Regions from separate parts of the Photobacterium sp. NCIMB 13483 genome, predicted to be linked through region 3. Evidence: predicted binding sites of a transcription regulator. Region 3 holds the regulator's gene; each other region holds the start of a gene.
What was found. Region 3 encodes PurR, which represses purine synthesis genes. Its sites were predicted from a motif close to TNANGNAAACGTTTNCNTNA; they were not measured.
Positions count from the first base shown of each region.

Region 1 (4,211 bases), on a different contig from region 3:
ACTTGATTGCTGAATCAGTGCTGAAATAAACGAATTACTTTTTCGCAATAGGATCGACGAAAGTAACCGCCATATCCCAAGGTTGTTCAATCCAAGTATCTTGTGGAATACTAACAACAAAATCATCAACTAAATGCTGACCCGCAGGCTTAGCACATACTGTTACAAACTTAGCGCGTGGGTACATTTCACGAATTTTTTCAGCAGTACCACCAGTATCAACCAAGTCATCAACCACGATAAAGCCTTCACCGTCACCATCAGCTTGCTTGATCACTTTCATATCTCGCTGGTGATCATGATCGTAGCTTGCGATACATACGGTATCAACATGACGAATGCCTAATTCGCGCGCCAAAATAGCAGCTGGCACTAAACCGCCACGACTAACTGCAATAATACCTGTCCACTGCTCTGCTGGTAGCAATTTTTCTGCTAGCTGGCGCGTGTACATTTGCATGTTATCCCAAGTGATGACGAATTTATTACTCATAGTAAAACAACCTCTGAAACAGCGATTTAAAACCGCATAAATTTATGTAAACGTATATAACATTACGCTTATAAGAAAATAATCTTCGCAAGAAATAGCGCTGAAATAACCCATACACTAATGTTTACTTCACGTCCCTTGCCACTCAATGCTTTTACGACCGCAAATGTGATAAAACCAAGACCAATACCTTCCGCAATTGAATAAGTTAAAGGCATTAGTAAACACACAACCACCACCGGCGCCGCTTCTGTTAAATCTCGCCAATCAATCGATACCAAACCTGACATCATTAAAATCGCGACATAAAACAGCGCACCCGCCGTTGCATAGGCTGGAACCATTCCAGCCAATGGGGCAAAAAATAAGGCTAATAAGAATAACACGCCAACTGTTACGGCTGTTAGACCTGTACGACCGCCAACTGCGACACCCGACACACTCTCAACAAAAGATGTGGTATTTGACGTCCCCAATAGTGCACCAATCGAGGTTGCAGTACTGTCGGCTAATAGTGCTCGGTTTAAACGCGGTAATTTGCCGTCTTCACCAATTAAGTTTGCTTTAGTTGCAACACCGACCAATGTGCCTGCGGTATCAAACAAATCAACAAACAAAAAGGCAAACACAATTGAAATTAACCCCACTTCCATCGCGCCTGAAAAATCAAGCTGCATAAAGGTTGGAGCAATGCTTGGTGGCATTGACATAATGCCGTTGTAATCCACTTCACCAACAATAATGCTGATTGCAGTTACAATTAAAATCGCAATTAATACCGCCGCTTTAAAACCACGTTGTACTAAAGAAATCGTCAGGAAAAAACCGAGTGCAGCCATTATTGCTGGAAAACTGGTTAAATCACCGGCGGTGACTAATGTTGCAGGACTCGCCACAACAATGCCTGATGTTTGCAAAGCAATGAACGCTAAAAACAGACCAATACCGGCTGAAATACCGATACGTAATGAATGAGGAATCGCGTTGATAATCCATTCACGGACGCGCATAACACTCAATGCAATAAAGCATAAGCCAGATAAAAATACTGCTGCTAATGCCACTTGCCATGTATGACCCATACCTAAAACAACGGTATAAGTAAAAAAGGCGTTAAGTCCCATGCCCGGTGCTTGTGCGACAGGATAGTTAGCATAAAAACCCATCACAAAGCAGCCAATCATTGCCGCTAAACAAGTAGCAACAAACACTGAACCTTGATCCATTCCTGTACTGGCTAGCATAGTGGGGTTTACAAAAATAATATAAGCCATTGTCAGGAAGGTAGTAACACCTGCCATAATTTCAGTGCGCACAGTTGTGCCATTTTCAGTGAGTTTAAATAACTTTTCTAGCATGCTTCTCGGTTCCTTAGAGATACGCAATAAAGTAACAAACAACGCCAAGAAATAGAAAACGATTGCGCAATCCATTTCGGGGCTGATTATAATCATGCGATCACGCAATTTCCAGATTTTATCGTTGAAAAGCGTAAAACAATAACTATCAGTCTTGATATAACTTAAGTAACGTCTATTTAAAGTATATTTATCAGTTAATTAAAAACAAAACATCCATGGCTATTTTTTGAACATTTACTTTTTAAATAACTAAACAAGTGTTAATAAAGGTCGATAACCAGAATAAAAATGAGGGTATAACATAAAAAGCAGCTAAAAAAACGCCACTTCAAAGGGAAGTGGCGGCAGAATGTTGCAGATAACTGGATAGTGTTATCGAGATATTCTTAATTTAAGGGGATGAACAAACTTGCATTTGTTTCGTTGAAAGCAACAAAACAATAAAATCTAATTAGTAACGGTACGGCGTTGGGTAATGGAAGTTACTTGTATATACAGTACGGTTATTCCAAAAATGTGTCATTGAAGAAAAAATTTTCATTTAAATCACCTTAGTCATAAGTACACCAACGTCATCGTTAGTGGCTTGCCATCGCGGCTCACTTATTCTCGGTTCCTTGGAGGCGATATCTCGGGTTCATCCTGAACATGTCGTGTTAATCATTGTGCCTATCAATTAGGCATGACTAAACTATAGTCAAAATGAAATAAATTTACAACGTTTTTTTTAAGTAGATCACACTTTCTGCTTTTTTAACTTGAGATATGGCTTTTCGTGTAAATTTATTACATTATTATTTGGTTATATTTCAATCCCTCTCTTTTTGGATGTTTTTCAGCACATTTGATCATATAAAAGACATAACCACAATTATGATTGAGGATAACGGCATCAGTGCCGTAATAATCGCAGAAATCAGTGCTATAAGATTTTATTATTTGCCCTATCTCCCCTAAAGGCAGAGTGATATGCTAAAACCAAAGCGATAAAAACACTCGCTACCTATTTTGTCATTTTACGGCTAAGACCCTACAAAATGACACTAGCCCAGTCTCGTATATTAAAAGGAAGGCTACCGTGTCTGAAATTACTCAACTATCACCAAAAGCTGTTTGGCATTTCTTTGATCAGATTTGTTCAATCCCTCACCCTTCTAAATATGAAGAGCAACTAGCACAATACATTGTGTCGTTCGCACAGGCGGAAGGATTAGATGTTCGTCGTGATAATGCCGGCAACGTTATTATTAAAAAACCAGCAACAGCTGGCATGGAAAACCGTAAAGGCGTTGTACTTCAAGCACACATTGATATGGTGCCACAAAAAAATGAAGACACTGTCCACGACTTTACTCAAGATCCAATTCTGCCATTTATTGATGGTGAATGGGTAACGGCGACAGGCACAACACTAGGTGCAGACAATGGCATGGGTATGGCTACCTGCCTTGCCATTCTAGCGGCTAAAGACATCGAACATGGTCCATTAGAAGTATTATTAACCATCGATGAAGAAACAGGCATGACAGGTGCTTTTGGTTTGGAAGCAGGCTGGCTTGAGGGTGATATTCTATTGAATACTGACTCTGAGCAAGAAGGCGAAGTTTACATGGGTTGCGCAGGCGGTGTTGATGTTGCGTTGACCGTTGATATTCAACGCGAAGCTGTTCCGGCTGAACATCAAGCAATTAAATTAGTTGTTAAAGGCCTAAAAGGCGGTCACTCAGGCTGTGATATTCATACTGGTCGTGGTAACGCGAATAAAATAATGGCGCGTTTCTTAGTGGGTCATGCTAATGAGCTTGATTTACGTATCAACAATTTCACTGGTGGTAGCTTACGTAATGCCCTACCACGTGAAGCAAGCGTTGTTGCAACATTACCAGCGGCAAATATCGATAAGCTTAATACGTTATTTGCTCATTACCAACAAATCGTTAGTGCTGAATTAGGCCATGTTGAAACTGACATTACCTTATTTACTGAAGCATGTGCACAACCTAGCGATGTTATGGTACTGGCTGACCAAACACGTTTAATGCATACGTTAAATGTTTGTCCTAACGGTGTTATTCGCATGAGCGATGATATTGAAGGCGTAGTAGAAACATCATTAAACATGGGTGTAATCACGACTGAAACAAACACAGTAACGATCCTATGTCTGATTCGTTCATTGATCGATTCTGGTCGTAGCTACGTTGAAGGTATGTTGCAATCATTAGCGGCACTTACTGGCGCACAGTGTGTTTCATCTGGCGCATACCCAGGTTGGAAACCTGATGCTGATTCTGAAATCATGCAAGTATTCCGTGATACCTATCAGCAGATGTATGGAAATAAACCTAACATCATGG
Region 1 covers NZ_PYLV01000009.1:32,099-36,309, forward strand. The annotation lists gene gpt (xanthine phosphoribosyltransferase) at 35-493, opposite strand; gene C9I86_RS09205 (NCS2 family permease) at 562-1,851, opposite strand; gene C9I86_RS09210 (aminoacyl-histidine dipeptidase) at 2,933-4,211, shown strand, end outside.
Region 1: C9I86_RS09205 (NCS2 family permease) is a predicted target of PurR. The motif match lies at 1,902-1,921, and genes of this name have one in related genera.

Region 2 (4,211 bases), on a different contig from region 3:
GGAACAAGCCTTTTGGGTGGCCCAGAAGGGTACCACTACTATTATGACTCATAGGATTCTCTATTTTATTTTAATTAGTGTGTGTTTGCTCATTCATGTAGGTTTATAAAGCACAATATATTTAACTGCAAGTTTTTACATTTAACGAACAATAATAAAACATTATAAGAAGCTGATAAATAAGCGATTGTGTATTTATTGCTCAGTTATGAAAAATCAAATTTCATCATGCAGAGCTGTATCTTACACTATTCTGTCTTTTAAAATTAGCTTTTTATATTGTTTTTGAGTCTTATATTGGTCGCTTATATCATCAGTTGGGAATATTCATGTATGTTACAATTTCAGTGGTGAATATTAGCCAATAATATCGTTTAAACCTATAGCCATAGAATATAAAGGCACTATGCCATCCTAAAATCGAGGTAAAAGGTGAGAGATGTAAATCAGTATTAATTTTGTATATACTAATAAAAGTTAAGATTTTATTGGGGTTGATAATGAAAGATTGGTATCTACTTTATTGTAAGCGTAGTGAACAAGAACGCGCAGTGATCAATCTTGATCGTCAAGGGGCTGAATGTTATTACCCTCAGGTTGTGGTAGAAAAAATTGTTCGTGGTAAACGTTGTGAATGCTATGAGCCGTTATTCCCAAGCTATGTTTTTGTTACTTTTGATCCTGAACAATTAAGTTTCACGACGGTACGTTCAACGCGTGGGGTCGCAGATTTTATTCGTCAGGGGGCAATGCCACAAATTGTTAGCGAAGAGCTTGTTTATAATTTGATGCTTAATGAAGATAATGATTCATATAAAGATATGTTTGAATCATTACCTCAGCAGGGGGATAAATTAGTCTTAGAGCAAGGTAAATTTAAAGGTCTTGACGCTATTTATCATGAGCCTGATGGTGAGAAACGCTCATTTATGCTGATTAATTTGCTGGGTAAACAAGTAAAAGTCAGTGTAGAGAATACTGATTTAGTAAAAAACAAAGAATAATAGCAATAAAAAAGCGAGTATGTTGCTACTCGCTTTTGTATATCCCATCATACGCTATTGTTGTTCGCTCATGTGTTTATGCTGAATGGTATTGTTCACAGGCGAGCAACGTATTCTCAATTAAGGTTGCTACCGTCATTGGTCCTACACCACCCGGAACTGGTGTAATATGCTTTGCACGTTGACAAGCAACATCAAATTCAACATCCCCACATAATTTGCCATTTTCAAGGCGATTAATACCTACATCAATCACTGTTGCGCCAGGTTTAATCCAATCTCCAGGAATGAAATTAGGTTTACCGACAGCGACGACCAATATATCAGCTTGGCGAATGTGACCTTCAAGATCTTGCGTAAAGCGATGGCAGGTTGTTGTCGTTGCTCCTGCTAGTAATAGCTCTAATGTCATTGGGCGTCCAACAATGTTTGATGCGCCAACAATCACGGCATGCTTACCGCGCACTTCAATATTATAACGTTCAAGAAGCGTGATAATACCCTTTGGAGTGCATGAGCGTAATTTAGGAATACGCTGGCTAAGACGGCCGACATTATAAGGGTGGAAGCCATCAACATCCTTTTCTGGATCGATGCGTTCAAGAATTCGTGTGCTATCCATACCCGCAGGTAGCGGTAATTGCACGAGAATACCGTCCATTGTGGGGTCTTGATTGAGTTCATCAATCAAATCGAGTAATTGCTGCTCAGATGCTGTGCTGGGTAAATCGTATGATTTTGAAATAAAGCCAACTTCTTCACACGCTTTGCGTTTACTACCAACGTAAATCTGCGAGGCAGGATCTTGACCTACGAGAACAACCGCTAACCCAGGTGCGCGTAATCCGGCATCGGTGCGAGCTTTGACTCTTGCAGCAACTTCTTGTCGTACAGTTTGGGATATGATTTTCCCATCAATAATTTGAGCGCTCATGGTGATCCTTTGTTGTGTTGGTTAACGTATCAACGCTGATATTGTGGCAGATTACAAATGTAATTACCATTAAGCAAACGTTTGCTATTTGATAATATATTGAAATTGAATCAAGAATTAAGGTAAGAGTAAATAATGACGAATAAAAAGAATGTTGCCGAAAGAAATTATCAGTAGGGAAGAGGAGGAATGTTTGACGTGGTTTGCTTGAAATATTTGCTTAAACAGGGTGTTTTTGTTGTATATTTAACCAGTTAGCCATTTGATATCGGAAAAATAGAGTAAAGGGATTGACCTTACCTTACAGCTACGTATAATCCTGCCTCGTAGCTCCTTGCTACACAATGATGCGCCCTTAGCTCAGCTGGATAGAGCACGTCCCTTCTAAGGATGTGGTCGCAGGTTCGAATCCTGCAGGGCGTACCATCTCTTCTCTTCATTATCATTTCTTTGATTCATCAATCTCTTATTTTCTAGTATTAGATCTATTTCACGACTATTTTTCTATTCTACTATTGTTGAAATTTTTCCTAATTAGCTCGTTTTTCCGACATTTAAACCAAAAAAAAGGGTTTTAAAGCGATTATTTTCATTTTTCCCCTTGAAATGATATTTCTAGCCCCTATCTTGTAAGGCAGTTAAAGAGATCGCTCGCGTTTAAAGGTATCTACCTCGACGTCACGCTTACGTGTCGTTATAATAGCGCGCTCTGATAAGTAGGTGACCTACTATCAGAATCTTGATGAAAGAATTTAGGCGTTATGGTTTTCGAGCTGTAACATGAAAGGATGCCACCGTCAGTAAATGGCTGTTCGGCAACACCACTCAGAAAAGCTGAGTAAGTTTTGAGGTTAAATATAATGCAAGTTACCGTTGAAACCACTGAAGGTCTAGAACGCCACCTAACTATTACAGTTCCTGCTGCAAACATCGAAGATGCTGTTGCTGCTGAACTACGTAAAATTGCTAAAACTCGTCGTTTCGACGGTTTCCGCCCAGGTAAAGCACCAATGAAGATGGTTGCTAAAATGTTTGGCGCTTCTGTACGTCAAGACATCCTAGGTGAAGTAATGCACCGCCACTTTATCGAAGCTATCGTTAAAGAAAAGATTAATCCAGCAGGCGCGCCAACTTTTACTCCAGTAGAAATGGCTGAAGGCAAAGATCTAGTATTTAAAGCTTCTTTTGAAGTTTTCCCTGAAATCGAACTAGTTGGTCTAGACAAAGTTGTTGTTGAGAAGCCAGTTGTTACAGTAACTGATGCTGACGTTGACGGCATGCTAGATACACTACGTAAGCAACAAGCTACTTGGACTGACGTTGAAGCAGCAGCTGAAGCTGATAGCCGTGTAACTATCGATTTCGTTGGTACTATCGATGGCGAAGAATTCGACGGCGGTAAAGCTGAAGGTTTCGCACTTGCTATGGGCCAAGGTCGTATGATCCCTGGTTTCGAAGAAGGTGTTGTTGGTCATAAAGCAGGCGAAGAGTTTACTGTAGAAGTAACTTTCCCTGAAGAATACCATGCAGAAAACCTAAAAGGTAAGTCAGCAGTATTTGCTATCACTCTTCACAAAGTTGAAGCACAACAGCTACCTGAACTAACTGAAGAGTTTGTTGCTAAGTTTGGTGTTGAAGACGGTTCTGTTGAAGGTCTTAAGACTGAAGTTCGTAAGAACATGGAACGTGAACTTAAGCAAGCTGTTAAAGGCCGCATTAAAGATCAAGTTCTTAACGGTCTTGTTGAGCAAAATGACATCACTGTTCCTGCAGCACTTATCGATCAAGAAATCGAAGCACTACGTAAGCAAGCAGCACAACGTTTTGGCGGCGATGCTAAGAACATGCCTGAACTACCACGTGAATTGTTCGAAGAGCAAGCTAAGCGTCGTGTAGTTGTTGGTCTATTAGTTGGTGAAGTAATTAAAGCTGAAGAACTAACAGCAGACGAAGAGCGTGTTAACGCAATCATCGCTGAAATGGCTTCTGCATACGAAGATCCAACAGAAGTAGTTAAATACTACGCAAGCAACGAGCAGCTAATGAATAATATGCGCAACGTTGCTCTAGAAGAGCAAGCAATTGATGCACTTCTAGCTAAAGCTCAGGTTTCAGATAAAGAAGTTAGCTTCAACGATCTAATGAATCCTGCTGCTTAATTTACTGAAATTGCTGTAGAGATTTGACATTATCTCAAGTCTTCTGCTAACAATGGTCCGTGTGAATATTTTCATTCGGGCCATTTATTTTAGGGAAATAAGATTATGAGCTAC
Region 2 covers NZ_PYLV01000012.1:11,520-15,730, forward strand. The annotation lists gene C9I86_RS10990 (peptide MFS transporter) at 1-52, opposite strand, end outside; gene rfaH (transcription/translation regulatory transformer protein RfaH) at 501-1,004, shown strand; gene folD (bifunctional methylenetetrahydrofolate dehydrogenase/methenyltetrahydrofolate cyclohydrolase FolD) at 1,081-1,938, opposite strand; tRNA gene C9I86_RS11005 (tRNA-Arg) at 2,288-2,364, shown strand; gene tig (trigger factor) at 2,799-4,097, shown strand; gene clpP (ATP-dependent Clp endopeptidase proteolytic subunit ClpP) at 4,203-4,211, shown strand, end outside.
Region 2: folD (bifunctional methylenetetrahydrofolate dehydrogenase/methenyltetrahydrofolate cyclohydrolase FolD) is a predicted target of PurR. The motif match lies at 2,008-2,027, and genes of this name have one in related genera.

Region 3 (4,211 bases):
ACTTGCAGGGGCGACTTGGTCAAGTATCTGTCTTGCCTTTGTGAGCCTCATTGTTATCTATTATTATTGTTATCGCCAAGCTAATGCATTGAACGCCTTTTTATTAGGAGAAGCTGAAGCTCGTCATATGGGTGTTAATGTTCAACATCTAAAGCGCAGTTTAATTATTGTATGTGCTGCTGGTGTGGGGATTACCGTTGCTATTACAGGTCCTATTGGCTTTATTGGTCTGGTGATCCCCCATTTAGGGCGCATGATTTCAGGCCCTAATCATAAAACATTATTGCCAATCTCAGCTATTCTAGGTGCTTTAATTTTACTTGTCGCAGATATGATCGCGCGTAGTGCTTTTGCACCACAAGAACTCCCCGTTGGTATTATTACCGCTATTTTAGGCGCTCCATTCTTCATTTATCTATTGAATAAACAAAAAGGCAGAATCGCATGACGGTAACCTCTGCACGCCCAACTGTCATTTCGGCACGTGATTTGCAATTAACATTGGCAGGAAAAGTATTATTAGATGACTTTAATATTGATATAAAAGCGGGTGAAATAACGGCGCTACTTGGGCCTAATGGCGCAGGAAAAAGCACGTTACTTAAAATACTCTGCGGTGAAATAACACCTGAAAGTGGGCAGGTTACATTTTTTAATCGCGATATTGAAGATTGGCAACGATCTGAACTGGCGTGTCATTTAGGTATTTTACCGCAACACAGTTCGCTGTCTTTCGCCTTTACCTGTAAAGAAGTGGTTGAACTTGGCACTATGCCGCTATGTTTGTCACGCCAAGAAATTGACGATATCACCCTCACAACCATGCGTAATACTGATGTTCTTCATCTTGCACCACGCTTATATCCCACGTTATCAGGGGGTGAAAAACAACGAATCCATTTCGCACGCGTGCTAACACAACTCAGTCAAGCTGATGATAAATGTATTCTAATGTTAGATGAGCCAACATCTGCCTTAGATCTCGCCCACCAGCATAAAACGCTACAAATGGCACAAACCATGGCAGCAAAAGGTGCCGCGGTTATCATCGTATTACATGACCTCAACTTAGCTGCGCAATATGCTCAACGTATGGTCATTATTCAACACGGTAAGATTCAAGCCGATGGATCACCATGGCAAGCATTACAGCCTGAAATAATTAACAATGTCTACGGTTGGAACATTTCCGTACATCCCCACCCTGTTCATGGTTATCCTTATCTACTATCCTAGTATTAAAGTTCATCGTCTTTTTGATTATCTCTTGTAAATTTCAGTAAAATTACTGAAATTTACGATTTTTTGTTGATAGTTATCAAATAATTTACTCCCAGACAATTGAAACGTTGCACTACGCGTAACACTCAGTAAAATGTGAACGCAAGCGATTACACTTGAAAAATATGCAATAATTATAAAGCCGCGAATAAATGCGGCTTTTAGTGTTAATACTATTTAAGTATGCAGTAGACACATTATTGGTGCCAAATTGAATAATTAACGAGAGACTTTACCGAAAAACATTGAATTATATTCATCTCAGTAATTACTCAATTTGGTACCTCACGATTAGCTAGAAACATCTCTAGCACCCATTATTAGAAGAATAAATATGGCAACCATTAAAGATGTTGCACGTATGGCTGGCGTTTCAACTACAACAGTTTCACACGTGATCAATAAAACGCGCTTTGTCGCAGAAGCAACACAGAAAAAAGTACTTGCTGCTGTTGAAGAGCTTAACTACGCACCAAGTGCTGTTGCGCGTAGCCTAAAATGTAATACAACCCGTACAATTGGCATGCTAGTCACTAAGTCAACCAACCCTTTTTTTGCTGAGGTTGTACATGGTGTTGAAGAGTATTGCTACCGTGAAGGTTACACGCTCATTTTATGTAACACTGAAGGTAACCTTTCTAAGCAATATGATTACTTGCGCATGCTTGCAGAAAAGCGTGTCGATGGCTTATTGGTAATGTGTTCTGATCTTGATCAGAAATTACTGGATCTACTTGAGCGTCAAAAAGACCTACCAATGGTAGTGATGGATTGGGGTCCAGAAAGCCCACATACTGATAAAATTCAGGATAATGCTGAGCAAGGTGGCTACATTGCGACTAAGTATTTTATCGATCATGGTCATAGCCGTATCGGTTGTTTATCAGGCCACAACGATAAATCAACGTGTCGTGAACGCCTAAAAGGCTTTAATAAAGCAATGGCAGAAGCAAACTTAGCGGTTAACGAAAACTGGATTCTTGAAGGTGACTTTGAGTGTGATTCAGCCGTTGAAGCTGCTGAGAAGTATATTGCAATGACAGATCGCCCAACCGCCATTTTCTGTTTCAATGATATTATGGCAATGGCACTGATCAGTACTTTTGAACAAGCAGGGTTACGCGTTCCTGGTGATATTTCAATTATTGGCTACGACAATATTGATCTTGCGCCTTACTTCGCGCCACCATTAACAACTATCCATCAGCCAAAGCGTCGTTTAGGTAAAACCGCCATTAAGATTTTAATGGAACGCATGAAGAACAAAGATCATGAACCTCAAATCTTTGAAATGACGCCAGCCATCGTTGAGCGCAAGTCAGTAAAGGATTTACGCTAACACGCCCCCTTTTGATTGAGCCAATATTTTTATTGGCTTTTTTATAGCTAATGAATTTCGCTCGATGATCCTACAAAAAATATCTTATTCTCAAAAACATGAACAAACTCACAGATTCATCAGCTTTAATTAATATTAAAACTTACCTTTTTAAAAGATCGAATATAATAGGTCTTGTAAATACATATAATAGTAAGCAAAAGACTTACAAATTATAAATAATACTTCTATATTGATAATATTATTTATAAAGTGATACATGGATGATTTAGAGTAGGAAAATTCTCTCGTAAATAACTTTAATAATAAGTCAATTTACGACTACTTTAATGTTAGGTGACACTCATTTATTCACCGAGTAGAAGTATGGATAAACCAATATTAAAAAACTCATTAAAATTATTAGACCATTTAGGTAATGTTAAATCGCGTTCTATGTTTGGTGGCTTTGGTATTTTCGCAGGCGAAGCAATGTTCGCACTTGTGGTTAATAATAAACTTCACCTAAGAGCAAACGCTAAAACTGAAGAGGAGTTTCAACAAGCGGGATTAGAACCGTACATCTATAAGAAACGTGGGTTTCCTGTAATAACTAAACATTACGCAATTCTTGATGAATGGTGGGAAGAACCTGAAAAAATAATAGAGCAAGCTAAATATTCTCTTGAAGCAGCACTTGCTGATAAAAAAGCAAAAGAATGTTGCGCGCCAGCTAGGATAAAAGATTTACCTAACTTACGCCTATCAAATGAAAGAATGCTCAAAAAAGCAGGTATTCAAACTATTGATCAACTATACGATCTTGGTGCACTCAACGCCTATAAGGCATTACAAAAAACACAAGAGGCATCATTAAGTTTAGAATTATTATGGGCTCTAGAAGGTGCTATACATGGCCAACATTGGTCTGTAATACCAGAAAGTAGACGTAACGAACTGCTCGCAAAACTATAATAAATATATTCGTCAACTGGCTAAGTGACGCTTAAGAATAAAGAGGCTCAGTGCCTCTTTAATTTATTTTATTCGATATCTGCATATAATCTTTCCAAACTATCCTTACTTGAACCTGCACTTCCTCTGAACACATCTTACTGTGTACATTAATTATACAGCACAATTAAAAATACACATTCCATGAAAAAATAGTTATCCAAGATCCTGTTTATTCTTTATATCGAAAATCATAGATACATCCTTCATAAAAACGTATTTTTAACGTTCTTGAACGAATATTTATCCAATACCACACTAAAGCATCATTCACCACATAAAATGTAACAATTCATACATTCATTATTGTTATTTGTTCTTTGTTATATCTAATAATTTTTTGAATAATAAAAATTTTTGTCATTAAATGAAATACAATATCACTTCCCTCGGTCTTGCTACTTAAGAGTCGATGTGATTCTCATTTAATAAGGACATACCTTGCGTATATTAACCAAAAAAACATTCTCATTATGGGTCAAACCTTTGCTATGGCTTCAAAAACGCCATTTTGGCAATATTCTCAATCCCGCGAAACTATGGGGACAAAAACCAGTGCTTTTCTGGTTAGTGGCTTTGTTCTTTGGTTACCTTGATC
Region 3 covers NZ_PYLV01000011.1:9,392-13,602, reverse strand. The annotation lists gene C9I86_RS10440 (iron ABC transporter permease) at 1-448, shown strand, start outside; gene C9I86_RS10435 (heme ABC transporter ATP-binding protein) at 445-1,236, shown strand; gene purR (HTH-type transcriptional repressor PurR) at 1,616-2,620, shown strand; gene C9I86_RS10425 (TfoX/Sxy family DNA transformation protein) at 2,987-3,574, shown strand; gene C9I86_RS10420 (carboxymuconolactone decarboxylase family protein) at 4,055-4,211, shown strand, end outside.